Regions from separate parts of the Geobacillus sp. TFV-3 genome, predicted to be linked through region 2. Evidence: riboswitches for the same ligand, from Rfam matches in the RefSeq annotation. Region 2 holds a riboswitch; each other region holds the start of a gene.
What was found. Region 2 has a riboswitch for S-adenosylmethionine ahead of mtnK (S-methyl-5-thioribose kinase). Riboswitches for the same ligand answer to the same signal wherever they lie in the genome.
Positions count from the first base shown of each region.

Region 1: linked by a shared signal. The riboswitch ahead of BJQ97_RS10640 (hypothetical protein) and the one ahead of mtnK (S-methyl-5-thioribose kinase) in region 2 are both predicted to bind S-adenosylmethionine.
Region 3: linked by a shared signal. The riboswitch ahead of BJQ97_RS14760 (methionine ABC transporter ATP-binding protein) and the one ahead of mtnK (S-methyl-5-thioribose kinase) in region 2 are both predicted to bind S-adenosylmethionine.

Region 1 covers NZ_MPSP01000001.1:2,109,855-2,120,284, forward strand. Annotated here, with positions in the region: gene hutG (formimidoylglutamase) at 1-862, opposite strand, end outside; gene BJQ97_RS10625 (PaaI family thioesterase) at 1,004-1,420, shown strand; gene BJQ97_RS10630 (PaaI family thioesterase) at 1,557-2,039, opposite strand; gene BJQ97_RS10635 (VOC family protein) at 2,161-2,544, opposite strand; gene BJQ97_RS10640 (hypothetical protein) at 2,564-2,896, opposite strand; SAM riboswitch class I at 2,967-3,071, opposite strand; gene opp4A (oligopeptide ABC transporter substrate-binding protein) at 3,130-4,908, opposite strand; gene BJQ97_RS10650 (ABC transporter permease) at 4,924-5,832, opposite strand; gene opp4B (oligopeptide ABC transporter permease) at 5,854-6,822, opposite strand; gene BJQ97_RS10660 (ABC transporter ATP-binding protein) at 6,839-7,765, opposite strand; gene BJQ97_RS10665 (ABC transporter ATP-binding protein) at 7,752-8,780, opposite strand; gene BJQ97_RS10670 (sensor domain-containing protein) at 9,267-10,430, shown strand, end outside.
Region 2 covers NZ_MPSP01000001.1:2,493,577-2,504,006, reverse strand. Annotated here, with positions in the region: gene BJQ97_RS12595 (PAS domain-containing sensor histidine kinase) at 1-1,362, shown strand, start outside; gene BJQ97_RS12590 (methylated-DNA--[protein]-cysteine S-methyltransferase) at 1,352-1,843, shown strand; gene BJQ97_RS12585 (ABC transporter permease) at 1,988-3,001, opposite strand; gene BJQ97_RS12580 (sugar ABC transporter ATP-binding protein) at 2,943-4,493, opposite strand; gene BJQ97_RS12575 (sugar ABC transporter substrate-binding protein) at 4,490-5,653, opposite strand; gene mtnA (S-methyl-5-thioribose-1-phosphate isomerase) at 5,640-6,707, opposite strand; gene mtnK (S-methyl-5-thioribose kinase) at 6,789-7,979, opposite strand; SAM riboswitch class I at 8,120-8,288, opposite strand; gene BJQ97_RS12560 (carbon-nitrogen family hydrolase) at 8,383-9,195, opposite strand; gene BJQ97_RS12555 (pyridoxal phosphate-dependent aminotransferase) at 9,292-10,430, shown strand, end outside.
Region 3 covers NZ_MPSP01000001.1:2,886,164-2,896,593, forward strand. Annotated here, with positions in the region: gene sufB (Fe-S cluster assembly protein SufB) at 1-1,075, opposite strand, end outside; gene sufU (Fe-S cluster assembly sulfur transfer protein SufU) at 1,098-1,532, opposite strand; gene BJQ97_RS14725 (cysteine desulfurase) at 1,522-2,742, opposite strand; gene sufD (Fe-S cluster assembly protein SufD) at 2,739-4,049, opposite strand; gene sufC (Fe-S cluster assembly ATPase SufC) at 4,067-4,846, opposite strand; gene BJQ97_RS14740 (carboxymuconolactone decarboxylase family protein) at 5,084-5,446, opposite strand; gene BJQ97_RS14745 (hypothetical protein) at 5,543-5,728, shown strand; gene BJQ97_RS14750 (MetQ/NlpA family ABC transporter substrate-binding protein) at 5,855-6,706, opposite strand; gene BJQ97_RS14755 (methionine ABC transporter permease) at 6,722-7,390, opposite strand; gene BJQ97_RS14760 (methionine ABC transporter ATP-binding protein) at 7,380-8,408, opposite strand; SAM riboswitch class I at 8,500-8,609, opposite strand; gene BJQ97_RS14765 (sterol-binding protein) at 8,682-9,029, opposite strand; gene BJQ97_RS14770 (thioredoxin family protein) at 9,181-9,498, opposite strand; gene BJQ97_RS14775 (toprim domain-containing protein) at 9,495-9,854, opposite strand; gene BJQ97_RS14780 (YusG family protein) at 9,952-10,188, opposite strand; gene gcvH (glycine cleavage system protein GcvH) at 10,263-10,430, opposite strand, start outside.

The sequences.
Region 1 (10,430 bases), 380 kb from region 2:
AAAGGTCAACGCTGACGGTGTTCGGATGGGAGACGATCCGGCGGATGAGGGCGCGCGCCAAAGATGGAGCGAGTCCAAACGGCGACGGCGCGCTCACTCCCGGCGCAGCCGCGGCGCTGATGGCGTCCATGCAAATGGTGAACATCACGGCATCGTGATGAGCGGCAAACTCCTCGATTTGTGCATAGGCGGCCTCAATCGGCCCTGCGGTCAGCTCGTCTTCCATCATGTACCGGCAACCGTACTTCTCGGCCGCCGCAAACAGCGCCGCTGTGTTGCCGAGCCGTTGAATGCCAAGGCAGAAGTAGCTGGCTCGGCCGTCTTGATCCAATATTTGCCGAAACATCGTTCCCGATGTCGGACCGTCATCGTATGGACGCAAATCGAAATGGGCGTCAATGTTGATGATGCCAATGCTTGCCTTGGGCCCGAGCGCTTCGCGAACGCCTAAGTAATGGCCGTACGCCGTCTCATGGCCGCCGCCGATCACAATAGGCGCAATGCCGCTTCGCAACAGGCGGGCGACCATCGTTCCAAGTTCCGCCTGGCTTTGTTCGAGTTGTTCATCAACGCAAACGACATCGCCTGCGTCATAGACGACCACCCCTTCCGGAAGATGCCAAGGCAGCCGCGCCAGTGCCGCTTTAATGGCGGCCGGCGCCTCTTTCGCTCCTTGACGGCCTTGGTTGCGGCGCACTCCTTCGTCGCACGCAAATCCAATGAATGCGGCGGCGCGCTCCAATGATTCGAATCGATTCGTTAAATCAAGCAGGCGAATGCGCTGATGAAGGCGAAACGCCCGCTCATCGCTCACGCTGTCAATCCGCCCCGTCCAACGGAAGGCGTCTGGCGGTTGATACATGAGACCATCTCCTTTCCATCATCAGCTTCTTGTTTCTTTCGCTGCCGCTTTGCCGTTCTCCTCCTCACGGACGTGAAAAGAGGAAATCGCCGCCGTTTGGCGAATAAAAAAACATGATTGACAACAGAAAGGGTGTTCCAGATGAAGCCAATGACCAACTTGCACGATGTCATCGCCGGTCAAAGCGCGCCGCCGCCGTGCGACAAGTCGCTTGGCGTCCGCTTGACGGAAGCCCGAGACGGCTGTGCGAAAGGCGTATGGACGATCAGCGAATCGCTGCTCAACGGCAACGGGGTGATTATGGGCGGATTTGTCGGAGCGGCGGCGGACATTCTCATGGCTTATGCGGTGACGACCTTGCTTCGCGATGACCAAATGCACGCCTCCATTAACTTGCAGACGACGTTTCACCGCCCGGTGGCGGCTGGAGAAGCCGAAATCGAGGCTAGGGTGGAAAAGTTCGGGAAAACCGTCGCTTATGTGACCGCCATCGTGCGGCAAAACGGCAAAGACGTGGCGAGCGCGACATCATCGGTGCTGATTATGGATAAACCGTGAAAAAAGCGCTTTTATCCATGGACCAAAGGGGAATCATGCGCGGAAAGCCGATGCCAAAGCGGCCCGGGCGCAACGAGCGAAGCACCGGAGAAAACGCTGTCAAAAACAGCCTCTCTCCGGCGCTTTTCGCTGCTTGTTAGGTGCGGACAAACGTTTTCGGCATGACGACGGCCACGACTTGGCCGCGAGCGCACAGTTCGCCGTTGGCGAACACTTCCGTATCAACTTTCCATTTTTTTGGATGAATTTCTGTCACCGTCCCGACGGCGACAAGGGGCACCCCGTGCGGCGTCGGTTTGACGAAATCAACGTGAAGCGACGCCGTGACAAAGCGCGGCGGCGTTTCCCCACTGCCTGGTTCATGGCCGTTTTTCCGATGCAACGCCAGCGCCGCTGATCCTGTCCCATGACAGTCAATAAGCGAGGCGATCAGCCCGCCGTACACAAACCCAGGAATCGCTGTATGCTCCGGGCGCGGCGTATACACCGTCACCGTCTTGTCCCCTTGCCATCCGGTGCGGAAATGGTGGCCGTGTTCATTCAGCCGCCCGCAGCCATAGCACCAGGCAAATTCATCCGGATAGTCGTCTTGAATGGCGTGAATAACTTGCGGCTCCATCTCATTTTCCTCCTCTCTCTTTTTACTATACGTGGTGCGCCTCCCATTTTCCTGCTTCTTTGGCCAAACAGCGCTGAAACGGACAAAGGCGGCCCATGCGGCCGCCTTCTCCTTGCCGGATTTATCGTCCCGGCTCGTAAAACTCGATCCATTCCCCATCCGGGCCAAGGAAAAACAAATATTTCGCCCCGTTCGGAAGCGTCGTAATGTCGTCCCAAACAAGCGGGACACCGAGCGACTTGAGCCGTTCTTTCTCTTGCTCGATGCCTTCCACCGTAAACGCCACATGGTGCACTTTTCCTTCCGTCGGCAAGTTCGGGTTGTACCCTTCGATCAACTCAACGATGATCGAACCGTCAAGTCCTAAAAACGCCAGTTTCATCGTTCCGTTCGTATGGATCATCTCGCTTAGCAGCTCAAGGCCGACGACATTTTGATAAAACTCCTTCGATGTCTCAATGTCTTTCACTTGAATGCCGACATGCTCGAACTTTTTAACTGCCATTGCTCGCTCTCCCTTTCCATTATGGACTTGAAAACACCGACCATAAATACGGCGTCATGCGCGCAGGGAAAATCTCTTTTTTCCCGAGCTCTGTCCATATGTAGCGGTCAAGGGCGTACGGTCCGTCCGCCTTCCATTCGTCCGCCTCGCTGTTGGTCAACAAAACCGAAAAGGCTGTTCCTTGCGCTTTTCCATACAAATGAACGTATCCGTCCCCGCGGTCGACATGCACCGCCGCTTGCGGGTCAAACCGGATGAGCTCCGCCTGCACGCAGCGCATCACATGAACAGCGAACGCCGCGGCCGGCAAGTGCGACACCATGCAGGCGCGGAGAGAATAAAGTTCCGCCACCGTTTCTCTCACCTCCCATCAATCAAAAACCCCCTGCGCCTCGGAATGATGCGAAGGGGGTCATGAGCCATTCTTATCATCCAAAGCGAAACCGCTTTGCGGGTGTTAGCACCTTGCCGGCGGCAGGTTGCTGTGGGGTCATCAAGCCCGTTCTCTCGCCCACTCTTGATAAGGCGTATGCAATTTGTCTTTTATGTGATCATACACAACCCGCGACAGCAACCATTTTTCGCTTATTCCGCCACTTCCGGCTGTTCTGATGTGACTCCGACGTCTTTCCATGTCAGCTTCGAGCTTGGATCGACCGTGAAGTTGGCGACGCGGTTGTTGACCGCGTAGAGGGCCGAACGATACAACGTTGGAATAACCGGCACTTCTTCGTTCATCAACTTTTGCCACTCACTATAAATTTTCCGGCGGTATTCTTTGTCAAATGCCTGCTCGGAATGGCCTTTTTCAAGCAGTTCATCGTTTTTCTCATTCACCCAGCGCGAGTAGTTGAACATGACGTTGCGGCCGTACAATCCGTACGGGTCGACGTCTGTTCCCGTCCCCCACGCGGCGGCGTACACATCGACTTTCGGATCGTCTTTTTCAACCATGTCATAGAACGAGTTAAATTCCGCCAAGCGGCCGTCCACTAATTGGACATCCAAGCCGACATCTTTCCAGCCTTGCATATAAAACTTCGCCAACGGCTCGGCAATGTCGCCGCCGCTCATCGCCAAGAAGTTGATCGTGAACTTTTTGCCGTTCGGGTCTTCGCGCAGGCCATCGCCATCCACATCTTTATAGCCGGCCTCGTCGAGCAGCTGTTTCGCTTTTTTCGGGTTATACGTGTACCCTTTGATTGTTTTATCATGATAACCCGGGAACGACGGCGGAATGAGCGTTGTCGCCGGGAAGCGCAAGCCGTGGTACAGGCGGTCGGCCACCTCTTGGTTGTTGATGGCATATGCCATCGCTTGGCGCAGCTTTTTGTTTTGGAATTTCGGGTTGTCCATCACATTTTCTTGCTTTTTCGCATCCCAATGGCCGAGTTTAAAGCCGATGTAGTTGTAGGCCAAGTCGACTTTGCCAATAAACTGAATGTTTTTCGTTCCCTTCGCATTCGGATATTGATCCGTCGGGAATTCCGCAATGTCGATATCGCCTTTTTTCAACGCTTGCAGCACCACTTTCGGGCTGACGACTTTCAGAATGACCCCTTCCAAATTCGGCTTGCCGGCCCAGTAGTCATCGTTTCGGACGAACTCCACCGATTCGCCTGGCACGATTTTCTTCACTTTAAACGGGCCAAAGCCGATCGGATTTTTTCGGATTTTATCCGATTGCGCCAATTGTTTGATTGGCACGTCTTTCAAATAATGCTTCGGCAGCGGGTACGCCCAAATGCCGGTCAACACAGACGGGTTCGCATGCTTCCATGTGATCGTCAACGTCTTTTTGTCGACCACTTTAATGCCGGCGATTTTATTGGCTTTGCCGCTATGGTATTCGTCCATGCCGACGATGTCTTGGATGAGCGCGTCGCCGTAGCGGACACCGGTATAATCTTTATGGCCGATGACCAAATACGCATACTCCAAGTCTTCCGCCGTCACCGGCTGGCCGTCATGCCAGTTGACATTGTCCTTAATGCGAATCGTCATCGTTTTTTTGTCGTCGGACAGCTCATACGTGGCGGCGCCATCGTTCGTAATTTCATAGTCGCCGTTCGTACGGAAAAGCGACTCATCAAAAAATTGCAAAATTTCAGCATCTGGAGCTCCCGTGTAAAATGCGTAGCTGAGCGTTCCTTCAAATGGCGTGTCGGACACAAGGCCGTATTTCAACACGCCGCCATCGATGATTTTCCCGTCGTTTTTCACGGTCATCGGGAATTTGCTGATGTCTTCTTTTTGCGCAGCCGGTTTGTTTTTGTCTCCTCCTCCAGTCGTCGACGAGTTGCTCGTGCATCCGGCGAGCACGAGCAAGAGCGCGGCCAGCGCCGCCAACCACTTTTTCTTCACTGTTTTCTTCCCCCTTTATCCTAATCGTTGTCTTGCATCAGCCGCACGTTTTAACGCTTGGCCGATGAAATTTATGCACAGCATCATCACTAAAATGAGCAATGATGCAGGCAGCCATACCCACCATTTGTTTTGCAGCACGTCCGGGTTGGTCGCATAGCTGACCAACGTCCCCAAGCTCGGCGTGCTTTCCGGCAGGCCGAATCCAAGGTAAGTGAGCCCGGATTCAATGCCAATGTTGCCGGCTAAATTCAACGTCAAATTGACGATGATAATGGAGCTTAAATTCGGCAAAATTTGAAACAAAATGATTTTCCAATCCGGCGTTCCAAGCGTCTTTGAGGCGCTTACGTAATCCAACTCGCGCTCAGCGAGCGTTTTCGCACGGATGAGCCGAGCTTTGCCGGTCCATAAAAATGCACTCATAATCAAAATAAACGTCATGACGTTGTATTTCGGCACAATCGCCACAAACACGATGACCAGCATCAAAAATGGCAAGACAAGAATGAAGTCGATGATGCGCATAATGACATTGTCAACCCAACCGCCGAAATAGCCGGCCACCAACCCGACAACGAGGCCGATCGCCCCAGTGATCAACGTAATGGCCAGCCCGATCGTAAAGGAATTGCGGGCGCCGATAATCAGTTGACCGAACACATCGCGGCCGCCGTAGTCAGTACCGAGCCAATGTTCCGCCGATGGCGGCGAGTGGATGGCCAAAAAGTCCACTTTCACAATTTCCTCTTGATCTAAAAAAATCGAAGCTCCATAGACGATCAGCAAAATGATGGTCAATATAATAAGAGAGACAAGAGCGAGCCGATCACGGACGAGCTCCCGCCACATAATCGAGAGGGCGGAAGGGCTTTTTTCAACGGTTATGTCGACTGGTGCAGGGCTGTTGACCTCGATTTTCATGTTCAATGCCTTCCTCCCTTCCTACTCAATGCGAATGCGCGGGTCGACCGCACTTAAAATGATGTCGGACAACAATGTCCCCACTAGCGTCGCCACGCCGGAAATCATGACGAGCGCCGTCACGACGCTGTAGTCGCGCTGCATAATCGACTGCAAAAACAACTGACCAAGCCCAGGATAGCTGTAAATCGACTCTAAAAAGACCGACCCGCCAATAAGCCCAGTAATTTCATATCCCAAAAAAGCCGCGATCGGCAAAAACGAATTGCGCAAAATGTGCCGCCAGTAAACGTGCCGCTCCGGCACTCCTTTGGCGCGTGCCGTTTTCACGAAATCTTTCACTTTCGTATCGATGATTTCGCTGCGCAAATATTGAATGGTCACAACCGTGTTAATAAGCGCTCCGGACAAGGCCGGAAGCATGAGATGGTTCAGTTTGCTTAAATAGTAGGCAAGCGTCCCTTCCTCAACTTGAATGTCCACACTCCCGCCGGTCGGAAACCAACCGAGATGAAAGCCGAAAATAAACAACATAATCAACGCAAAGATAAAGAGCGGAGTCGCATAACCAATATAGCTGTAGCCGACAATGAGCTTGTCAGCCCACGTGTCGGTCCACCGTCCGGACACGATGCCAAGCGGAATGGCGATGAGATAGGTCAAAACTAAAATAGCCGCCGATAACAATACGGTATTTCCTATTCTTCCGGCCAGCAAGTCCGTGACCGGCTGCTGATGGGTGTAAGACAGGCCGAGATCACCGTGAAGCATGTTTTTCACCCAGCGGATGTATTGAATATGTACCGGGTCGTTTAACCCAAGCTTTTCTTTCATCTCTTCCAACGTTTGCGGATCCATTTTCGGATTGGCTGCCAGTTGGCCGGTCAACGCATCGCCCGGCATCGCCTTTGCCAGCAAAAAAATGAGGACGCTTAACAAAAACAGCTGCGGAATCATGATCAAGATTCGACGCAAAATAAACTTCAGCATCGTTTCGCCTCCTTCTTTACGGAATGGCTACGGAATGAGTCGGCGAAATGGATTTAAGCGGATACGCCCGGCCGCTTTCATCAAAATAGCGCGAATACGCTTGCGCATATTCCATCTCCACCTCACGGCGCAACGCCGCCTGTCGACCGCGCTCACGCGGGTCAGCGTTCGGAATCGCGGACAAAAGCCGCTTCGTATAAATGTGTTGTGGATTCGTGAAAATATCTTCACTCGTCCCTTCCTCGACAAGCCGGCCGCGGTACATAATGCCGATCCGATCGCACATATGGCGGATGATGCCCAAATCATGGCTGATGAACAAATACGTGAGTCCATATTCTTGCTGAATATCTTTCATAAAGTTCAACACTTGCGCCTGCACCGAGACATCAAGCGCTGAAACCGGCTCGTCGGCGATGATCAGCTTCGGGTTGAGCGTGAGCGCACGGGCGATGCCGATGCGTTGGCGCTGTCCACCCGAAAACTCGTGCGGATACTTATAGATCGACTCGGCGCTTAGCCCGACCCGCTCAAGCACATACTGCACTTTGCGCCGCTCTTCTTGTGGCGACAATTTTTCAAAGTTGCGCAACGGCTCAGCGACAATATCGAGCACACGCTTGCGCGGGTTGAGAGACGAGTACGGGTCTTGAAAAATCATTTGGATGTCTTTTCGGTACGCATGAAACTGACGCCGATTCAGCTTTGTCAAGTCCGTCCCTTCAAACAGCACTTCGCCGGCCGTTGCCCGAATGAGGCCGATGATCGTGCGTCCCGTCGTCGTTTTGCCGCAGCCCGATTCCCCGACAAGTCCGTACGTTTCCCCTTGATTCAAAGAAAGGCTGACATCGTCGACCGCCTTGACATAGTCGACGATCCGGCGGAAAAAGCCGCCGCGCACCGGATAATGCACTTTTAAATGTCGCACGTTAAGAAGCACCATAATCGACCTCTCCTACTATTTGATGACCATCGGGAAAATAAAAGTATTGGTAGCATGTGCAACGCACCCAATGCCCCGGCTCCACTTCCCGCAGCTTCGGATCCGGTTCGTGCCGATCCGCCCCAATCCAGCTGATGCGCGGCTGGAAGCGGCAGCCTTGCCGCGGCAGCTTATGCAACGGGGGAACGATCCCTTGAATGACATGAAGCCGTTCCTTTTTCGTCTGCGCGGACGGGATCGACTGCAACAACGAGCGAGTGTATGGATGAAGCGGGCGGTGGAAAATGGTGTCGACATCCGCCAGCTCAACGATTTCCCCTGCGTACATGACGGCCACCCGATCCGCCATTTCCGCCACGACCCCTAAATCATGCGTGATCAAAATAACGCTCGTTTTCATTTGCTGTTGCAGTTCTTTCAAAAGTTCCATAATTTGCGCCTGAATCGTCACATCAAGCGCCGTCGTTGGCTCATCGGCGATGAGCAGCGCTGGCTCGCAAGCGATGGCAATGGCAATGACAACCCGCTGCCGCATCCCCCCAGAGAGCTCGTGCGGATAGAGATGGTACACTTTTTCCGGTTCAGGAATGCCGACCCGCTCAAGCAAACGGATCGTTCGTTTCTTTTTTTCCGCCGCCGACAGCCGTAAATGATAATCCATGCTTTCCTCGATTTGTCGTCCGACGGTCATGAGTGGGTTGAGCGCCGTCAACGGATCTTGAAAAATCATCCCAATCTCTTTGCCGCGGATTCGGTTCAATTCAGAAACGGACAACGACAGCAAGTTCGTCCCTTTAAACTGCAGACGCCCTTCCACTTTTGTCTTCTCGGGCGGGTGCAGCCCCATGATCGAAAGGGCAAGCGCACTTTTTCCGCACCCCGACTCGCCGACAAGGGCGACGACTTCGTTTTCCGCGATCGTCAAGGAAACATCATCGACTGCCGCATAATACTTGCCGTCGATCTGAAACGAAACTCGCAATCGATCAATTTCCAAAAGAGGTTGTTTTTCCAACGCACCTTTCCCCTTTGATTTAGTTTAACGAAATTTTAGACTATATACAATTTTATAATAATATTCTATCACATCTTTTTGTCAGTTCAACATTTTTTGTAACTTTATCCTTCTGTTGTATGTTTATTTAGCATAATGTTTTATAAAATAATTAAGGACATACAAAAGATTTTTCAGCTTTTTCTCTTTATGTTCGTCCAACAAAAAAATTCGACTTTGCTCGACAGGTGTAGGAGCTGGTGTATCGTTTATGAAAGAAAAATATGTAAACAATAACTTTTATCGCTAAACTTGATGCGAATGGTTCGTCACCCTCTCCTGCTCGACAAAATGCCGCGGAGAAGTGAGACGTGCGCTGCATTCATCGTTTTATACGGTCAGTAAAAAATACAGCAGCCGTTCGACAAAAATAGATAAAAACAGATAAAAACATGGTAAAATGGTATAGTGCACCTATTTTTTTGAAGATTGGAGGATTGCTTCCGCATGGATAAGCAGTCGATCATGACGCATTATGGGGCCCTTTATTTTTTTATGCCTGCTGTGCAATGGGTGGTTAATGAACATGGAGTAATTGCCGATATGAATGACTATGCGGGTGCATCGTTGGGCTACGATCGGATTGAACTCATCGGCGCCCCATTTCAAACTATTTTCCATCCTGACGACTGGGCGTCCCTCGTCCACTTGCTTCCTCAACCGACCGATGAAGCGGTTCGCACATTCACGGCCAGAACGGTGCATAAAACCGGCAAATTATGCCCTGTTCGCGTGCATATGCGTTGGAAAGCATTGAACGGTACGCCGTTCCTCCTCGTCTCGTGCTCTGACATGACCGCTGAAACGCATGCGGAGCGGCTGCTCGCTGAACAGACTCACATTTTGAAGCAAATCGCCAAACACGAGCCGCTCGATGCCATTCTCACGTCCATTGCCAAGGCGGCCGAAGCATTGCGGCCTCCAGCCATTTGTTCGATTTTGCTTGCCGATGACAACGGACGACGCCTTTACCATGGAGCAGCGCCAAGCTTGCCATCCGCTTATATCCAAGCCATGAATGGAATCGAAATCGGGCCGCAATCTGGATCGTGCGGCGCGGCCGCCTATCAAAAAGAGATCGTGATCGCAAGCAATGTGGCAAATGACCCCCGCTGGACGTCTTATGCGCAATTGGCGTTGGCGCACGGATTGAGAGCTTGCTGGTCCATGCCCATTCTCTCGTCATCCGGCCATGTGCTCGGAACGCTGGCGTTTTACTATCCGACCGAGCGCGAACCGGAACCGGAAGATATGGAGATTATGTCGGCGCTGTCATCGCTCGCGAGCCTCGCCATGGAACATGAGGGAACAAGGAAAGCTCTCGAAGAAAACAGGCGGCTGTATGATTCCCTGCTCCATTACCATTATGATGAGCTCACTGGATTGCCGAACCGGCGGCGATTTTTGCAACTTGCCGAGGCAATGCTGCTGAAACTAAACGAAACGAAACAACACGGCGCCATTTTGTATATTGATTTAGACGGCTTTCAATATATTAATGATTCGTTCGGCCATCATATCGGCGACAAGCTGCTTCAACAGACGGCCGCTCGGCTTCGTGAGCGCGTCCGCCCCCATGGCATCGCCGCCCATATGAGCGGAGATGAATTC
Region 2 (10,430 bases):
GCGATCCTCATTTGGGACGATTTTGGCTGCATATTGAACGCCAATCCGGCGGCGAGCCGGACGTTTGAGCTGCCCTTGAATTTGCTTGTGCGCCGCAATTTGTTTGATTTTGTCGACTATGGGGACGAAAAGGTGAAACGCATTTTCAGCGAGTTCCGCCGCAAAGGGGAAATCCGTGACGAGCTGACGTTTCATATGCCGAACGGTGAAGATAAGCAGCTCGAGTTCACAATGAAAAAAGGAGCGATCGACGGGTACCACTTGACGATTTTCCGCAATGTGAGCGAGCGGCGGAAAATTGAGCGTGAGCTGCGCGAAAGCGAGCAAAAGTTCCGGAGCATTTTCGATCATGCGATGGATGGCATTTTGCTTTGGGATGCGCAACATCGGATCATCGACGCCAATCCGATTGTCTGCGGCATTTTTTCCGCCGAAAAGGAGGAGCTGCTTGGCCGGAAGGTGGTCGAGCTCGTTCCGGAACGGGCGCACCGCCAGCTCAATAAGCTGCTTCAACAATGCCAACGCACCGGCGAAGCGAGCGGCGAGGTCGAATTTTTCGACGAGGGAAAAGGGAGAATTATTGAGTTTTCGCTGAAAAAGGAAGTGATTCCGGGCGTCGGGATGATGATGCTTCGCGATGTGACCGAGCGCAGAGAGATGGAGCTGCAGCTGCGCAAGTCGGATACGCTCAACGTCGTCGGCGAACTGGCCGCCGGCATCGCCCACGAAATCCGCAACCCGATGACGGCGCTCAAAGGCTTCATCCAGCTGTTGCAAGGAAGCATTGACGGCGACTATTCGATGTATTTTAATGTCATTATGTCGGAATTGAAACGAATTGAGTCGATCATCACCGAGTTTCTCGTCTTGGCGAAGCCCCAGGCAGTGCAATACAGGCAAAACGACATTTGCAAAATTATGCAAGATACGATCGATTTGATCAGCGCCCAAGCGATGATGCACAACGTGCAAATCATCGCGGATTTCGAAGACGGGCTGCCGCCGGTGTATTGCGAGCCGAATCAGCTGAAGCAAGTGTTCATCAATATTTTGAAAAACGCCATCGAAGTGATGCCAAAAGGCGGGGACATTACGGTGCGCATCACCCGCGCCGGGTGCTATGTGCGCATCTCCATCACCGACCAAGGATGCGGCATTCCAAAAGATAAAATCAAAAAGCTTGGGGAGCCGTTTTATACGACGAAAGAACGCGGCACCGGCCTCGGCTTGATGGTCAGCTATAAAATCATAGAAGAACATCAAGGGAAAATTGAAGTGGAAAGCGAAGTCGGCGTCGGCACGACGTTCCATATCACGTTGCCGATCGAACGAACGGAAAGAGAGGACGACGATGACGATTGAATATGCAGTATACCGCTCAGAGCTGCTCGGCGACATTTACATCGCCTCCGACGGCGACGCGATTGTGAAAGTCGAGCTGTTTCTAGAGGAATGGCGCGCGTTCGCCGGCGACCATCGGGCTGTCAAAAGCTGGTCGCCGCTTCTTGAATGCGCGCTTAGGCAGCTGGATGAGTATTTCCACGGTCGACGCCAAGTATTTGACTTGCCGCTGAAGTGGAAGGGAACAGCCTTCCAAGAAGAGGTGTGGGCGGCGCTTTGCCGCATCCCATACGGCGAGACGGCGACATACGCTGACATCGCCGCGCAAATCGGCCGCCCGAAAGCGGTGCGCGCCGTCGGCCAGGCAAACCGGGCGAATGAACTGTCGATTCTCGTTCCGTGCCACCGTGTTGTCGGCAAAAACGGCGCTCTTATTGGCTATGCCGGAAGTCGCACCGATGTAAAGGAGAAGCTACTCGAGCTTGAGCGGCGCTATAAGTAGATGACGCTCTTGCGTTCGCGGAACAGGCAAAGGGTTTTGTATGCGGATGCTGCCATGAAGAAGGCGGAAAAAGAGGTCGATGGCTTGCCTAGAAAAACGCGTCTGCCCCCGAGGATTGCCATCCACGGGGGCAGAGATCGGGCGTTATTTTTTTTGCCAATGCGACAAGGCGAGGGCGCCGACTAAAATGGCGCCTTTTATAATGTCTTGGGCGTAATACGGAACGTTCATCATCGTCAAGCCGTTCAGCAACACGCCCATTAAAATCGAGCCGAACAATGTGCCGATGACGTTCGGCTTGCCGGCGCCAAAGACGGAAAATCCGATGTAGGCGGCGGCGACGCTGTCCATTAAAAGCGAGGCGCCGGCTGACACTTGCCCGGTTCCGATGCGCGAGGCAAGGACGATGCCGCCTAAGGCGGCGAAAAAGCCGCTGACGACATACGCATACGTCCGGTAGCGGTTGACCGGAATGCCGGAGAGCCTTGCCGCCTCACGGTTTTCCCCCGTTAAATAAAAGAGGCGGCCGGGTTTGGTGTACGTTAAAAACAGATGAGCGGCAATGACGACAAACAGCATAAGCAAGACCGAAAACGGCACGCCGAACAGCTCTCCCTGGCCGATAAATAAAAAGGAAGGAATGAATTTGCCCGGCGCCGTGCCTCCATCAGGCAACGGCATGTCGTTGTAGATCGAAAACCCTTTTGTATAGGTGAGCTGCACGCCGTTAATGGCGTACATCGTCGCCAACGTCGCGAGCAAATCCGGCAGTTTGAATTTGACGATCAACAACGAGTTCAAAAGCCCGACAGCAATGCCGAGCAACAGCGGCACGAGCAAGGTGACGAAAATTTCTTGGCGGTACAGGACGAGCGCCGCGGCGCTCGCGATCGTCGCGAGGCTCACCGTCGAACCGACGGACAAATCGAAGCCGTCGACGATGAGCGAAAACGTAATGCCAATGGCCACCAAGGTGACGATCGAAATGGAACGCAAAATGTCACTGAAGTTTTCATACGTAAAAAATCGGTCTTGCGTGACGCCGAAGTAGGCGATAACGGCAAGAATGGCCAGCAAGGTGCCGTGTTTATACAACCATTCAAGAATGGACGGCGCCGTTTTTTTCGACGGCGTTGTGGAAACGGCTGGCTGGCTCATGGATCTCACCTCCGCTGCAATAGTAAACAAGCTGTTCATACGTCAGTTCAGCGGCCGGCAGGCGGGCGAGCAGCCGGCCGTCGACCATCACGTAGATGGTGTCGCAAATGTCAAGCAGCTCTTGAAATTCGCTGGAAAAGTACAGCACCGTTTTTCCTTCATCGGCAAGGGAGCGAATGATGGAAAACACCTCTTGCTTCGCGTGGACATCGATCCCTTTCGTCGGTTCGTCAAACAAAAAGACGCGTGCGTTTGTGTTCAGCCATTTGCCGATGACGACTTTTTGCTGGTTGCCGCCGCTTAAGTGGCGGACGGCCGTGGCGCTTGACGGCGGATGAATGCCGAGTGAGCGAATAAGCCTATCGGATTCAGCCGTTTCTTTCGTTCCGCTGATCCATTGCCAGCGCGACAGACGGGAAAGAAGACGGACGGTTACGTTCGTTTTTACCGACTCGGGCAAAAACAGCCCTTGTTTGCGCCGTTCTTCCGGGATGAGGCAAACGCCGGCGGCGATGGCTTCATAAGGCGATGAGAACACGTAACGTCTGCCATCAATTTCCCACTCGCCAGATGTGTTTCGATGGGCGATCAAGCTCTCAGCGAGCTCCGTCTTGCCGGCGCCGACCAAACCCGCGATGCCGACGATTTCGCCGCGGTGGGCGTATAGGTTGACCGTTGTCCCGGTTTTGTCGATCAAAATTCCGCGGGCGGCAAACGCGATGTCGCTTCCGTATGTGCGCCTTTGTTTCATCGTGACAGCCCGTCTTGTTCCGGTCATATGCAAGACGATGTCTTCAAGAGGCAAACGGCGGGCATCTCCGTGATAGACGACGCGGCCGTCGCGCAAAATCGTCAGCCGGTCAGCGATCTCTTGAACTTCTTTCAGTTTATGAGAGATGTAAATAAAGCCGACGCCTTGCTGCTTCAGTTCATCGATGATGGCAAACAGACGCCTTGTTTCCGCCTCGCTTAAGGCGGCCGTCGGTTCGTCTAGGATGATATAGCGCGCGTTGGATGACAGCACTTTGGCGAGCACAATCAGCTGCTTTTCATGGAGCGAGCAGTCGCGAACCAATTTCGTCGGCGGCAACGACAGGCCGACGCGGCGAAGCAGGGCGGCGGCCCGCTCTTTTTCTTGACGCAGCGAGCGAATCGGCCGTTGCTTCACATGGACGAACTCGTCCGCTGCTACGTTTTCGTAAATCGGCAAACCGGGAAACAGCGCTGTGTCGACTTCTTGAACGACGAGGCCGATGCCGGCTTGTTTTGCTTCGCGCGGCGATGAAAACGTGTATATTGTACCGTCGATCGTGATCGTACCAGCATCGGTCGGAATGGCTCCGGCTAAAATGTTCATGAGCGTGCTTTTGCCGGCGCCGTTCATGCCTAAAAGGGCGTGGACTTCGCCAGGACGAATGTCGAAGTCCACACCGTCAAGCACGCGCACGGCGCCAAACGATTTTTCAATGCCCTGCATTGACAACCTGTTCATTTTTTGTTCACCTGGGCTTCCAACGTTTTCATCCACGGCGAGATGGCGACATTGGATTGCCCCCAGCCCGGAATGTATTGCGAAAGCTCATTCATCGACACTTGTTTGTCCGGAAGATCGGACCGTTTCACTAAGTGCGGCTCAAGCGAGTAAATATTCGGCGTTTTTTCTCCGGCGATTTTTTGATACGCGAACCGCACTTGGACACGGCCGACTTCGGCTGGGTCGGTCGCCGTTGTTGCCACCCATGGGCTGTTTGGTTTTTGGATCATTTGCAAGTCTTCATCGCTCAAATCGATGCCGTACACTTTAATTTCCGTGCGCCCGGCTTGCTCGATGGCACGCGTCGCTCCTTTGGCGAATTCGTCCCATGTCGCGAAGACAGCGTCGATATCGCCTTTATTCGGATATTTTTTCAAAATCGCTTCCATTTGCGTTTGCGTGTCCAAAGCTGTGTTGGCGCTCGCCGTGCCGAACTTGGCGATTTCTTTAATGTTCGGGTAACGTTTTTTGAACGCCTCGTAAATGACATGGCGCCGCTCCATCGGGGTAAAGCCGCCGACCCAAATCGTGACGATGTTGCCTTCTCCGTTTAAGTCTTCTGCGAGCGTTTTTAATGTTTTCCAGGCGAGGCTGTAGTCGTCTTGGTCGATGACGGTGACGCCGGGAATGTTCAAATCGTTGTCAAACGCCACAACTGGAATGCCTTTGGCGACGGCTTTTTTCACCGGGCCTTCGAGCGCATCAGCGCGGCCGTGATCAAGCAAAATGGCGTCCACATTTTGGGTAATGGCCGTCTCAACATACGATGCCATTTTGGTTAAATCGTTGTCCGCGTTGTAAATTTGCACTTCACCGCCGAATTTTTGCACTTGTTCTTTGACGCCGGCGATGTATTGCGATGAGAACGTGCCGATGGACAGTTGCATAATGGCGGCGATTTTCACCGGTTTTTTCAGTTTTTCCGGAATGGCCGCCTGCTCGCCGCTTGTTGCGGTTTGGCTGTTTGATGATGAGGTGTCGCCTTTGTTGCTTGTTTGCTTCGTTTCATTGGCCGGATTGGAGTTCATAGCGTCTTGCTCGTTCGTGCAGCCGGCTAAGACGGAGAATGCGGCAAAGAAAAGAAGAAAAAGGGAAGATAAGGCCTTAAATCGTTTCATGTTGCTCCTCCTTTGTGAATAATGATGGCAACGTTGTGTGGTAATTGCCGCCAATGATGCCTTTTTCGGTAATGATGGCGGTAATGAGTTCGTTTGGTGTTACGTCAAACGCCGGATTGTATACGTTGACGCCTTCCGGGGCGATGCGCACGCCGGCGATGTAGGTCACTTCGTCCGGATGGCGCTCTTCGATCGGAATGTCCGCACCTGTTTTCGTCGCCAAATCGATCGTCGACAGCGGCGCAGCGACGTAAAACGGAATGTCAAACGACTTGGCGAGCAAGGCGAGGCCGAATGTGCCGATTTTGTTCGCCGTATCGCCGTTTTGCGCGATCCGGTCGGCGCCGACGATCACGGCGCTGATCTGTTTTTCTTTGATCGTTTGCGCTGCCATGTTGTCGGTAATAAGCGTCACATCAACACCCGCTTGCATTAGTTCCCAAGCAGTCAGGCGCGCCCCTTGCAGCACCGGCCGCGTCTCAAGGGCGTAGACGGACAGCTCGATCCCTTTTTCTTTCGCCAAATAAAACGGAGCGAGCGCCGTCCCGTAGCGGGCCGTGGCGATCGAGCCGGCGTTGCAAATCGTCATCACCCGGTCGCCTGGTTGAAAGAGCGACAAAGCGTGTTCACCGATGCGGCGGCACACATCCTCATCTTCGACTTGAATGTGGATCGCTTCATGGATGAGTGTCGTTTTCGCCTCGTTGATGGAGGCGGCGTTTTCGACAGCAGCGACGAGCCGGTCAAGCGCCCAAAACAAATTGACGGCGGTTGGGCGGGCGCCGGCCAGGTAGTCGCGATCTTGTTTTAAGCGGCGACGGAATTCATCGACCGACTCGGTGTCATAGCTCGAAGCGGCGAGCGCCAGACCATAGGCGGCAGTGATGCCGATCGCCGGCGCCCCGCGCACTTTCAGCGTGGCGATCGCGTCATAGACGTCTTCCAGAGTGTGCAAGTCGATATATTCCGTGACCGTTGGAAGTTTTTGCTGATTTAAAATCGTCACATGCGTCCCGCGCCATTCGACGGAGCGTGGGATGGCAAAGGTGCTCATCGCCATCTTCCTTTCTCTTTTTTTGGTTTGTCCGGGTCAGCGCTGTGCAACTTGCGTCGAGACCCGGACGATTGTATGGCATTATCGTTCCGTTTCGGCAAACAGGCGGCGGAAGTCTTCTGTTCCGGTGAGCTCGCGGCGCTCAATGATCAGGCGGCGGCCGAGGCGAAGCGCATGCCGCTTGGCGGCAAGGCGCGCCTCTTTTTGCTCGATCCCGTCAAGGTCGGCCACATGGGCGAGGCCGATCGTTCGGCGGATGACTTCGCAGCCGGCAAAACCGACGGCGTCAACGAACGCATGTCGGAGCACGTCTTCAAGCAAACCGGGCGTCGCGGCGTACGTTTCCAAGCTTTCCGTGCGCCAAAGCTGCGAGAAGATGGACGCAAAGACGTCCCATGTTCGGTCGATATGGGCAAAGAGCGGCTGGCGCTCGGATTCAGGGCGGGACAACGCATTTAACAGCAAGTTGGCAAAGAATTGGCCGAGGTCAAACCCGATCGGGCCGTAAAAGGCAAATTCCGGGTCGATCACTTTCGTTTCGTCGTCGCTGGCGAAAATGCTGCCGGTATGCAAATCGCCATGCAAAAGCACATCGGCTTCGGTTAAAAACTTGCGCTTCAGCTTTGCTGCTTCCAGGTGGAGGCGGTCATCGCGCCAAAGCGATTCAACGTCTGGGCGCAATCTGTCTTCAAAGTTGTTCGTGTCATGGTCAAAAAACGGGTCGGTGAAGACGAGGTCTTCGGTAATTTTGCACAGTTCCGGATTGACGAAGCTTTGCGCCAATTTCTTTTTCTCTTGCTGGTTCATGCCGAAGTCAGACGTATAAAACGCCGTTTTGGCGACAAACTCGCCGATATGCTGGGACAAAAGCGGATACGTTTTCCCTTCGATCAGCCCTTTGCGAGCGATTTGCAAACGGGATAAGTCTTCCATCACCGTAATGGCGAGCGATTCGTCAGAATAGTAGACTTTTGGCACGTATTGCGGCACGTAGCTCGCAAACGTGCGCAGCGCGTTGCTTTCGATGACGGCGCGCTTTAACGTGAGCGGCCAGCTTTCGCCAACCACTTTGGCGTACGGCAGCGCTTGTTTGATGATGACGCCTTGTTTCGTTTCTTGATCGACGATATGAAAAACAAGGTTCAAGTTCCCGTCGCCGATCTCGCGGCATGCAAGCGGCGCCCCGTCGCGGAATAGTCCAAGACGGACGGCGAGCGCCACCGCCTTCGGTTCGGTCAGCGGTTCGTAAACCGATGTTTGAACAGTGGTCATTTCCTTGTTCCCCCTTTTTTCATTTCGCTCGTTTTCAAATGCCGGTTCTGACGCGCGCTAAAAACTCAGTGTTTCCGGCAAATGAAAAAGCCTCTTTCGCATACGGAAAGAGGCTTGAAGATTCATTACGTTCTTCGCGCCTCTTATCTTTCAGAAAGACATCGGTCTTTCTGTTGGACTTAGCACCGTGCCCTGCGGAAGCATGACGCTTCCGGCGCCGCCCTTGGCGTGCGCCCTATCTCACGATAGCATTACGGTCGGTTGCTGGGCTTCATTGGGCCAATTCCCTCAGCCAACTCTTGATAAGAGTACCGATTCCTCGTATTCAGTTTTTGCAATTTTCACGATGTTATCAATTGTTTGGTTGCTTGATTCGAATGATACATGGTCGGTCAATCGATTGTCAATACATTTTGAAAAATTTTTTTGCCGCCTCGTAGTCATGCGGCCGGCGGTCGGCAAACACGGGGATGCGCGCACGGACGTCCGCAACGAGTTCGGGGGCAATGTCGGCCGAGAGAATGCCTGGCTTCTCGTCCGCCTCGGCGATCACTTCGCCCCATGGGTCGATGACGAGCGAATGGCCGGCAAAGACGTTGTTCGGGTCGCGGCCCGCCCGGTTGCAGGCGACGACGTAGCATTGGTTTTCGATCGCCCGCGCCATCAGGAGCGTCTGCCAATGGTGCAGGCGGGGAAGCGGCCATTCGGCGACGACAAACAGCACTTCCGCCCCAGCCAACGCATGGGCGCGAATCCACTCCGGAAAGCGGATGTCGTAGCAAATGACCCCGGCGCATGAAAGCCCGTCGAGTGAAAACAAGCCTAAGCTGCTTCCCGGTTGCAAATACAAATGTTCATCCATTAATTGAAACAGATGGAGTTTGCTATATTCGCCGACGATTTGGCCGCTGCGGTCGGCGACAATCATCGTATTTGTCACACCGGCGGCCGTTTTTTTGGCGACGGAACCGGCGATGAAATGAACACCGTGCGTTTGCGCTAAGCGGGAGGCGAACGCTTTCGCCCGTTCGGCGCCTTCGTCGGCAATCTCATCTAGGCGCGTCAAATCGTAGCCGGTCGTCCATAATTCCGGCAGCACGATGATATTCGCGCCATCCTTGACGGCCGATTCAATGGCGCTTTCTGCGCGCCGTTCGTTTTCGTTCGGGTCGCCAAATGCGATGTCAAGCTGGAGGCAGGCGATGCGGATCGTCATGAGTTTTCACCTCGAAAAAATTTTGCTTTACATTTTGCTTTTAACGATATATGATGTTGCACTAGAATTTCAAGAATTTTTAAGAAGGTGTGGGCGATGACAATGGAATTTCCTTTTTCCGAGCTGCTTGAGCAGCTGCCAAAGCAATTTTTCGCCTCGCTTGTCGCGAAAGTTGGGGAGAAAATCAAGGCCGGATGCGACGTGATCAATTTAGGACAAGGCAACCCGGATCAGCCGACGCCGGTGCACATTGTTGAAGCGATGCAGCGGGCGTCGGCCAATCCGAAATACCATAAATATTCGCCGTTTCAAGGCTATTCGTTTTTGAAAGAAGCCATCTCCGCGTTTTACGCACGTGAATATGGAGTGAAGATCGATTCGGCCCGCGAAGTGGCCATCTTGTTCGGCGGCAAAGCCGGGCTTGTCGAATTGCCGCTTTGCCTCGTCAATCCGGGAGATGTCGTGCTCGTCCCGGATCCCGGCTACCCCGACTACTGGTCGGGGATCGCCCTTGCCCGCGCGCGGATGGAAATGATGCCGCTTGCGGCGGAAAACGGTTTTTTGCCGGACTATGAAGCCATTCCGGCGGCAGCGGCCGACCGGGCGAAGTTGATGTTTTTAAATTACCCGAACAACCCGACCGGCGCGACGGCGACAAAGGAATTTTTCGCGGAGACGGTGGCGTTTGCCGCCAAGTACGGCATTGCCGTCGTGCACGATTTCGCTTATGGGGCGATCGGGTTTGACGGCCGAAAACCGGTCAGCTTCTTGGAAGCCGATGGGGCGAAAGACGTCGGCGTTGAGATTTACACCTTTTCGAAAACATACAATATGGCCGGCTGGCGCGTCGCGTTTGCCGTCGGCAACGAGCGGATCATTCGGGCGCTTGAGCTGCTTCAGGATCATTTGTATGTCAGCTTGTTCGGCGCCGTCCAGGAGGCGGCCGCCGCGGCGCTCCTTGGTCCACAAGATTGCGTAACGGAGCTGGTCGCCTTGTATGAAGCGCGCCGCAATGCGTTCATCGCCGCGCTCTGCGAGATCGGCTGGGAAGCGCCGGCGCCGTCCGGGTCGTTTTTCGCCTGGCTTCCGGTGCCAAAAGGCATATCATCCGCCGAGTTTGCTGACATGCTGCTTGAGCGGGCGCACGTCGCCGTCGCCCCAGGAATCGGGTTCGGTGAGCGCGGCGAAGGGTATGTGCGCGTCGGCCTGTTGACCGATGAAGAGCGGCTTCGCGA
Region 3 (10,430 bases), 390 kb from region 2:
TCCCGCGGTAGGTGACTTTGCCGCCTTGTTTTGAAATCGACTTCGAGACGATCGTCGACGATGTATTCGGCGCCAAGTGGATCATTTTCGCCCCGGCGTCTTGGTGCTGGCCTTTGCCAGCGATGGCGATCGACAGCGTCAAGCCGCGCGCCCCTTCGCCTTTTAAGATGACGGCCGGATATTTCATCGTCAGCTTCGAGCCGATGTTGCCGTCAATCCATTCCATCGTCGCGTTTTCTTCGCAGACGGCGCGCTTCGTCACCAAGTTAAAGACGTTGTTCGCCCAGTTTTGGATCGTCGTGTAGCGGCAGTACGCGCCTTTTTTCACGATGATCTCGACGACTGCGCTATGGAGCGAGTTCGTCGTGTAAATCGGCGCTGTACAGCCTTCGACGTAATGGACGTGCGCCCCTTCGTCGACGATGATGAGCGTTCGTTCAAACTGCCCCATGTTTTCCGAGTTGATGCGGAAGTACGCCTGAAGCGGCGTATCGACTTTGACGCCTTTCGGGACGTAGATGAACGAACCGCCCGACCAGACGGCCGAGTTGAGCGCGGCAAATTTGTTGTCCGTCGGCGGCACAACTTTGGCGAAATACTCGCGGAACAAATCTTCGTTTTCCTTCAGCGCCGAGTCGGTGTCTTTAAAGATCACCCCTAATTTCTCGAGGTCTTCTTTCATGTTATGGTACACAACCTCGGACTCGTACTGCGCGGACACGCCGGCTAAATATTTTTGTTCCGCCTCTGGAATCCCTAATTTATCGAACGTCGCTTTGATCTCCGCCGGCACTTCATCCCATGAGCGGCCCGATTTTTCCGTCGGCTTGACGTAATACGTAATTTCATCAAAATCGAGGCTTGACAAGTCGCCGCCCCATTGCGGCATCGGTTTGCTGTAGAAGATGTCGAGCGCTTTTAAGCGGAACTCGAGCATCCATTGCGGCTCGTTTTTCATCCGCGAAATTTCTTCGACGACTTCGCGCGTCAAGCCGCGTTGGGCGCGGAAGACGGAGACGTCCTTGTCGACGAAGCCGTACTTGTATTCACCGATTTCCGGGGCTTTTTTCGCCATCTCGGTTCACCCTCCTTCATGTTCATTGATTGTTGAGCCCTTTTTCGAGCGCTTTCCACGCCAATGTCGCACATTTGATGCGGGCGGGAAATTTGGAAACGCCTTGGAGCGCCTCGATGTCGCCAAGGTCAACGGAATCGTCGTACTCTTTCCCTTGGATCATGTCGGAAAAAATGTGGGCGAGCCGAAGCGCTTCCTCCACCGTTTTTCCTTTGATCGCCTGCGTCATCATCGACGCCGACGACATCGAAATCGAACAGCCTTCCCCTTCAAATTTGACGTCGGCGACTTTTCCGTCCTCGACTTTCATCGTCAAGTGGATGCGGTCGCCGCACGTCGGGTTGTTCATGTTGACATCGACGTTCGTTCCTTCAAGCACCCCGCGGTTGCGCGGGTTTTTATAATGGTCCATAATGACTTGGCGGTAAAGCTGATCCAGCGGATGGTTAGAAGACATGGCTGAAGTACTCCTTCGCTTTCTGTAATGCGGCCACAAACCGGTCGATTTCCTCTTTCGTGTTGTACAGATAGAAGCTGGCTCGGGCGGTCGCCGTCACATGAAGCCATTTCATGAGCGGCTGGGCGCAATGGTGGCCGGCGCGGATGGCGATTCCTTCGGCGTCAAGGACAGTCGCCACATCGTGCGGATGCACCCCGTCGATGTTGAACGTGACAAGCCCCGCCCGCTCTTTCGGGCCGTAGACGGTGACGCCTTCGATGTCCGCCATTCGTTCAAGCGCATATTGCGCCAGCTCGTGCTCATGGGCGGCGATGGCGTCCAAGCCCACTTGTTCAAGGAAATCGATCGCCGCCCCCAGCCCGATCGCCCCGGCGATGATCGGCGTGCCGCCTTCAAACTTCCACGGCAGCTCTTTCCACGTCGAATCGTACAGATCGACGAAATCGATCATTTCCCCGCCGAACTCGATCGGTTCCATCTGCTCAAGCCATTTCTTTTTGCCATATAATACGCCGATTCCCGTCGGCCCGCACATTTTATGGCCGGAAAACGCCAAAAAGTCGCAATCGAGCTCTTGGACGTCGATTTTCATATGCGGAACGCTTTGCGCTGCGTCGACGACGACGACCGCTCCGCGTTCATGGGCGAGGCGGGCGATCTCCCGCACCGGATTGATCGTCCCGAGCACGTTCGACACATGGGCGATGGCGACGATCTTCGCCGCTTCAGTGATGGTCGCTTCGACATCGCCCCAATCGATCGTGCCGTCTTCCTGCAGCGGAATGTATTTCAGTGTCGCGCCCGTTTGCTTCGCCAGCTGCTGCCATGGGATCAAGTTGCTGTGATGCTCCATGTACGTGATGACGATCTCGTCGCCTTCTTTAACATTGGCGCGCCCGTAGCTTGCAGCGACCAAGTTGAGCGACGCCGTCGTGCCGCGCGTAAAAATGATTTCCTGCGCCGATTGGGCGTTTAAAAACCGCCGCACTTTTTCGCGCGCCCCCTCGTACGCGTCAGTCGCTTTCGTCCCAAGCGTATGGACGCCGCGATGGACGTTCGAGTTGTATTCGCGGTAATAGCGGTCAAGCGCCTCGATCACCGGCAGCGGCTTTTGCGACGTCGCCGCGCTGTCAAAATAAATGAGCGGATGGCCGTTCACTTGTTGGTGCAAAATCGGAAACAACGCGCGAATTTCATTGACATTCATGATTGAACTTTCCTTTCAATCACTTCAATTAATTGGTTTTTCACGCCTTCAAGCGGAATCGCCTCGACAACCGGTGCCAAAAAGCCGTGGATGATGAGCCGTTCCGCGTCGCGTCTCGGAATGCCGCGGCTCATTAAGTAATACAATTGAATCGGATCGACGCGTCCCACCGATGCCGCGTGGCCCGCCATGACGTCGTCTTCATCAATGAGCAAAATCGGGTTCGCATCGCCGCGCGCTTTTTCGCTCAACATCAACACGCGCGACTCCTGCTCGGCGTTTGATTTCGACGCGCCGTGCTCAATTTTGCCAATGCCGTTGAAAATCGAGGTCGCGCTGTCACGGACGACGCCGTGTTTTAAAATGCTTCCTTCTGTATGCTTGCCATAATGAATAACGCTGGTCGTAAAGTTTTGCACTTGCTCGCCGCGGCTGACCGCGACCGTTTTCGCATCGCCGAACGAGCCGTCGCCGACAAGGCGGGTGATGTTCTCGGAGACCGTGTTGCCGTCATTCATCAGCCCGAGCGCCCATTCGATCCGTCCGTCGCGCCCAGCGATGCCGCGCCGATTGACATACGTCGTTGTGCCTTTTGCCAAATGGTCGACGGCGGCGAAAAAGACGCTTGCGTTCGCTTGGGCAAACACCTCGGCGACCACATTGGCGACTGCTTTTCCTTCCCCGTTTGCCGATATATAGTTTTCGACAAACACGACGCGGCTGTTGTCTTCCGCGACGACGATGACATGGTTGAACAAGGCGATGTCATCCTCATCTTGAATGTAGACGGCTTGAAGCGGCGTTTCGATCTCCACGTTTTTCGGAACGTAAACGAACACGCCGCCGTTAAACAGCGCCGCATGGAGCGCGGCGAGGCGGTGCTCATCCGGCTTGACCGCCGTCATAAAATAGTTTTTCAGCAAGTCGCCATGCTCGCGCGCTGCTGTGAAGATGTCGGTGAAAATGACGCCTTTTTCTTTCAACTCATCGGACAGCGACACGTACGCCGGCGTATGGTTGCGCTGCACGTACAAGTTTTTCGTTCCTTCGCCTGCTTCAATGAGCGCCTTGACCGCTTCCGGCAAATCGTCAAGACCATCATACGGCGCGCTGTCGACCGTGTGGCGGGCGAACTCGGTGAAATTCCATTTGTCGATTTTCGTCTTCTCCGGTTTCGGAAGCGGCAGCCGCTCCGCCAGCTCAAGCGCCTCAAGGCGCCGCGCCGTCAGCCAGTCCGGCTCGCCGCGCCCGCTTGAGAACGTGCGGATGTATGATTGCTCGAATGGGATTTTCGTTTCTGTCGCCATAATCCTCCTCCTAACGCTTACGCTTCTTGTCCGACCGTTTCGTCTTCGATGCCAAGCTCTTTTTTGATCCAGTCGTACCCTTCCGCCTCAAGCCGCTGCGCCAGTTCCGGACCGCCCGATTTGACGATGCGCCCTTGCATCATGACGTGCACGTAATCCGGCGTGATGTAGTTCAATAACCGTTGGTAGTGAGTGATGATCAAACAGCCGAATTCGCTGCTGCGCATTTCGTTGACGCCTTTGGCGACAATTTTCAGCGCGTCAATGTCCAATCCGGAGTCGATCTCGTCCAAAATGGCGATTTTCGGTTCAAGCATCATCAGCTGCAAAATTTCGTTCCGCTTTTTCTCCCCGCCCGAGAATCCTTCGTTCAAGTAACGGTGCGCCATATCCGGGTTCATTTCAAGAAACGCCATTTTTTCATCAAGCTTGCGGATGAATTTCATGAGCGAAATTTCGTTGCCCTCCCCAAGCCGGGCATTGATCGCAGCGCGCAAAAAGTCGGCGTTCGTCACTCCGCTGATTTCGCTTGGGTATTGCATCGCCAAAAACAGGCCGGCGCGCGCCCGCTCATCGACTTCCATCTCCAAGACGTTTTGGCCGTCAAGCGTAATCTCGCCCTCGGTCACCTCATATTTCGGATGGCCCATAACCGCCGATGCCAGCGTCGATTTCCCCGTCCCGTTCGGACCCATGATGGCGTGGATTTCCCCGCCTTTTACTTCCAAGTCCACTCCTTTTAAAATTTCTTTTCCCTCCACGGAGACGTGAAGATTTCGAATCGTCAATACTGCCATGCAGCATACCTCCAATTCCCGCTTGAAAGTAATCGTAGCTCGCTCATCTTCTAGCGATCGCTCATTCTCAATTTATTCTCATTATAATTTTATAACAAATGAAAACTGCCTGCAACTTTCTCGCTCTGTTTTCACTATGACCGTGTGAAAAAACAGCGCCTTTTACTATTTTACACGAAAACCTCAAGCTTGTACGAGTTTTTGCAAAAAAAAAAAAGACCCCGTTTTTTCCGGAGTCTAGTGAGCCGCTCGCAACTCGCCGAGGCATTCCTGCACAAGCGTCACCGCCTGGCTCATCGCCGCCCCGCCGCCAAACGCGGCCGCCACCGCGCATGCTTCCAAAATTTCTTGTTCCGACGCCCCTTCATCAAGGCAGCCTTTCGCATGGTAAATCGTGCAATACTCATCTTGCGCGGCCACGCTGATGCCAAGGGCGATCAATTGTTTTTCTTTTTTCGACAGCGCCCCTTCGGCAAAGCATGCTTCCGTAAAGGCGTTAAACCGTTCCGCCACGTTCGGAAGTTTTTGGGTGAACGCCCCAAGCCCTTCCTTATAGTGGCGAAGCGCCGTTTCGACCGACGCATATGTTCCGTTGTTCATCTTCGTTTTCCTCCTTTGCTCGTTTCAGTTGTTAGTATGCATGGAGGAAAACGAAATTAAACAACGAATTGTATTGAGAAAAAGGAGGAGATAACCATGGCTCGTTGGTTTGTCTTTTGGCTGACTGCCGTTGCCGTTTCATTCATCGTTTGGCTGGGCATCGCCTCCATGTGGAACGAGCAAGGAGACGGAGAGCTGAGTCTGGCGGCGGTGATCATGTTGCAAAACTGCGCCATCATCGTGATGCTCGCCGCCGTGCTGGCGCGCTTGAACGGTCGATGAAGCAGCGGAAAAGCAGGTTGACCACGGCGCCCTCGCATTGAGAACCGTTTTGAACGTTGGAGCTTTCTTCGGGCAAGGGGGCGGCTTTTTTGGGACAAATAAAGAAACGGAAGCGAAATGCTCCCGTTATTGATTGGTTTCCGCCGCTGGAATGACGGCGCCGTGGTATTTTTCTTTGATGAAGTCTTGAATTTCTTTCGATTGCAGCACTTCGACAAGCGTTTTGATTTCTTTCCGGTTTTCATCGCCTTTGCGCACCGCAACAATGTTCACATACGGATTATTTTTCGGCGACTCAACGGCGATCGGGTCTTTCGCCGGATCCAAACCGGCATCAAGCGCATAGTTGGCGTTGATCAGCACGGCATCGCCTTCGCCGTTTTTGTAAATTTGCGGAAGCAGCCCAGCGTCGACGTCGGCCTTAAATTTCAAATGTTTCGGGTTTTCCACGATGTCGTTGACCGTCGCTTTCGTTTTATCGACACCCGGTTTCAATTTAATGAGCCCTTTTTCTTGCAGCATCGACAAAATGCGGCCATGGTCGGCGACCGAGTTGCTCATGATGATCGTCGCACCGTCCGGCAGTTCTTCAATGCTTTTGTATTTTTTCGAGTATAAGCCGATCGGCTCGATATGAATGCCCCCGGCGTTGACGAAATCATAGCCGTATTCTTTCTTTTGCGATTCTAAATACGGGATGTGTTGGAAGTAGTTGGCATCTATTTGCTTCTCCGCCAACGCTTTGTTCGGCAAGATGTAATCTTGGAATGTGATGATCTCCAAGTCGATGCCTTTTTTCTTCAAAATCGGTTTCGCTTTTTCCAAAATTTCCGCATGCGGCACGTTTGAGGCGCCGACTTTCAGCTTCACCAAATTGCCGTCTTTGCCGCCTTCCGCGTTGTCGTTCTTGTTGCCGCCGCATGCCGCCAAAGCCAAGACGAGAACGGCCGCGAGCAGAGCGCCAAGCCATTTTTTCATCGAGTTCTTCCTCCTTTATCGTTTATCAATTTTCGAAGTGACAAAGTCACCGATAAACTGAATGACAAAGACAATGATAAGCACCAATACGGTCGCGACAAACGTCACATCGTTATGGTTGCGCTGGAACCCTTCCAAATACGCCAAGTTCCCAAGCCCGCCGGCGCCGATGGCTCCAGCCATCGCTGTGTAGCCGACAAGCGACACCGCCGTGACGGTAATGCCGGAGACAAGCGCCGGCAGCGATTCGGGCAAGAGCACTTTCCAAATGATTGTCCACGTTGAGGCGCCCATCGCTTGGGCTGCTTCGATGACTCCTTTATCAATTTCGCGAAGCGCGATTTCGACCATGCGGGCGTAAAACGGCGCAGCTCCAATGACCAGAGCCGGCAGCGCCGCATTGGCGCCAAGCATCGTCCCGACGAGCCATGTTGTAAACGGAATGAGCAAAATGATCAAAATAATAAACGGAATGGAGCGGAAAATGTTCACAAACGCAGCAATCACTGTATTGACAAACCGGTTTTCCCACAGGTTTCCTTTCGCTGTCAAAAACAACAGCAAGCCAAGAACGATCCCGAGGACGAAGGTGGCCGCCACCGCCACTCCCGTCATATACAGCGTCTCGACCGTCGCCGCCCACATCGTCTCCCATTGCACGTTCGGCAGGAGGTCAGCGAGCATCTTGAATCACCTCCACCGCCACTTGCTGGCGTTGAATATAGTCAAGCACCCGGTCGATTTCATCCTTCGCTCCGTCGAGGTGCACGAACAACACCCCATAGGCGCCTTGATGGGTTTGCGAAATTTTCCCTTGCAAAATGTTGACATCAACAGCAAACTGCCGCACCACTTCGGTGATGAGCGGCTTTCCGGCGGCTGCGCCGACGAACGTCAGCTGGGCGATCAGCCCGTTCGGGTATTGGCCAAACAAATGGGAAATCGCTTCTTCCGTCTCCTCAGGCTCGATCAATTGTTGGACGAACCGCTTCGTAATCGGCTGCTGCGGGTGGCGGAACACATGCAGCACTTCGCCTTGCTCAACGATTCGGCCGCTTTCCATCACGGCGACGCGGTCGCAAATTTTGCGGATGACGTGCATTTCATGGGTGATGAGCACAATCGTCAGCCCAAGACGTTTGTTGATGTCAACGAGCAAGTCTAAAATCGCATCGGTCGTCTGCGGGTCCAACGCCGATGTCGCCTCGTCGCAAAGCAGCACTTTCGGATTGTTCGCCAGCGCGCGGGCAATGCCGACCCGCTGTTTTTGCCCGCCACTCAGCTGCGACGGGTAGGCATCCTCGCGCCCGGAAAGGCCGACAAGCTCGATCAATTCACCCACCCGCTTGTTCCGCTCCTCTTTCGGGACGCCGGCAATTTCAAGCGGAAAGGCAATGTTTTCCCTGACGGTGCGCGACCAAAGCAAGTTGAAATGCTGAAAAATCATTCCGATTTCTTGGCGCGCCTTGCGCAGCTCTCGGCCTTTGATGCGCGCCATATCGCGTCCGGCGACAACCACCCGGCCGCTCGTCGGCTTCTCGAGCCCATTGAGCAATCGAATGAGCGTGCTTTTCCCCGCGCCGCTGTAGCCGATGATGCCGAAAATTTCCCCTTCGCGAATTTCAAGCGACACGTTGTCGACGGCCGTGACCGAACCGTTGGCCGCTTGATAAATTTTCGTCACTTGTTCTAATGCAATCATTGTTTCACCTTCCTTTCTCCCAAGGCAGCAGAGCACAAAAAGAAAACCTTTCTGCCCGCAGAGAACAGAAAGGTATTGTTCACCATTCCGTCTCTTATCTCTCAAAGCAGGCCGCTTTGTGTGAATTGGCACCATTTCAGCGCATGCGCTGACGGTTGCCGGGCTTCATTGGGCACATCCCTCCACCTCTCTTGATAAGAGCGCAACAATCGTCTATTCAATTATTACAAATCTGATTGTATCATCACTTGTCGAACGCTGTCAACAAATTTTTCACCCAACATGCCGATACGGTTTGGCCAAATGGAGGAGCGACTCAAGCAGTAGCAGATGGCGGAAGCTTCCTGACACGTACACTTCTTGCAGCCGCACGAGCTGCTGCAGCTTCAATTCCCCGTTCAACAACGACTCGATCGATGCTTTGGAACCTTTAATCGTCAATGTCTTCCGTTCATCGTGTTCCCTCTCCGCCGCAGCAGGCTCTTTGCCAACCATCAACAGCACGGTTTCATCCCCGCTTTCAAAGCGAACGCACAGCTGTTCATCCGGCAAAATCGGCAACAAATGGCGCAACCCTTGCATCCGTTCCACGAATTGCCCGACCAATTCGCGCATTTCCATGGACATCCCCCTCCTCCATTCCTTATATTTCTTTCACTTCCATTCTGAAGAGGGGAAATCCTTTACAAAAATCTCGACAACCCGTTGACGAATGAGCGCCGTTTTTGTCATTTCCCAAGAAATGTGTCAAACAGCGTCAAAAAAAGGCGAATCACTCGTCCGGCAAGCAGGCTTGAATCACTTCATACAAATACGGAACGGAGTGAAAGGCATACCACTTGCCCGCGATCGTTCCATCCCTAAAAAGAAGCAGGCACGGAACGCTTTCGATTTTCCACGCAGCCGCCTGCTCAGGAATATAGTTGATGTCCGTTTCATAAAACGGCAGCGCCGGAAACAACTGCTCCACCACCGTGAGCATCCGCCGCGCCAGCTGGCACGTGCCGCACAGCGGGGTATACAAGTAAAGGGCCAGAAGCGGCTCTCCTTCCACCACTCGTTTGACATCGTTTCGATCGATCGCTTTCACTCGCCTCTCCCTCTCATCAGCCATTCGATGCGGACGTCGAAATCGGCGCGCAGCAGCACTTGCGCCAAGTGCCAAATCGGAGCGGCCGCGACTTCACGGTACGCCCGGTCAATGTAAAGATGCTCCGCTTCTGGAAGCATGCGGCGAAACTGCCGGCGCAATTTTTCTCCCGCCTCATCGGCATCCGCCAGCAAGTACACATCATATCCTTCCAGCTCATCAGCCCATTCTTCCAAACGCGCGTCACTGATCGTGCCGTTCGTGCAAAGGATGACGACAGGCTCATTCAGGACAGCCGCCACTTTTTGCTTGTCCGATCGCCCTTCCACAATGATCACTTTTTCCACGCGTCGCATGTCCGACCCACCTAACTTCGAAAGGAGATACGATATTGTATGCCCCGCGCCGGCGAAAGGTGGAAAAAGAAAAGCAACGGCATCGCACCGTTGCCTTTCAACACCAGCCCGCTTCCCCGTCGCAGTCGACATATTTTTGGTCCGGTTCAACGGTAGCGGTCACCTGTTTGAAAATTCGCCCGTTTTGTTCGATATATCCATGTTTCAACGGGACGGCCGCCGGAAGCGGAAGGCGCCCGATGAGCTCTCCTTCCTCGTACAAGTCCAGCGAGCGGCCGTTCAGTTTGCCGATGATCCGGTCCGTGACATCCATGTGCTTCGTTTGCAACACCACAGCGAGCACCCCTTTTTCATCAAAATTCCGGTATGTATAGAGTGCCCGAATGGAAGCGAAGATTGCAGGAACGTTTATCCTTCGTTGATCATCGCTTCGTACTGCTCAGCCGTCAACAAGTGGTCCATTTCGCTCAAATCGTTCGGTTTGACGACGATCATCCACGCTTTGTCATAGGGCGATTCGTTCACGTACTCCGGATGGTCGTTCAACGCCTCATTCACTTCAACGACCGTGCCGCT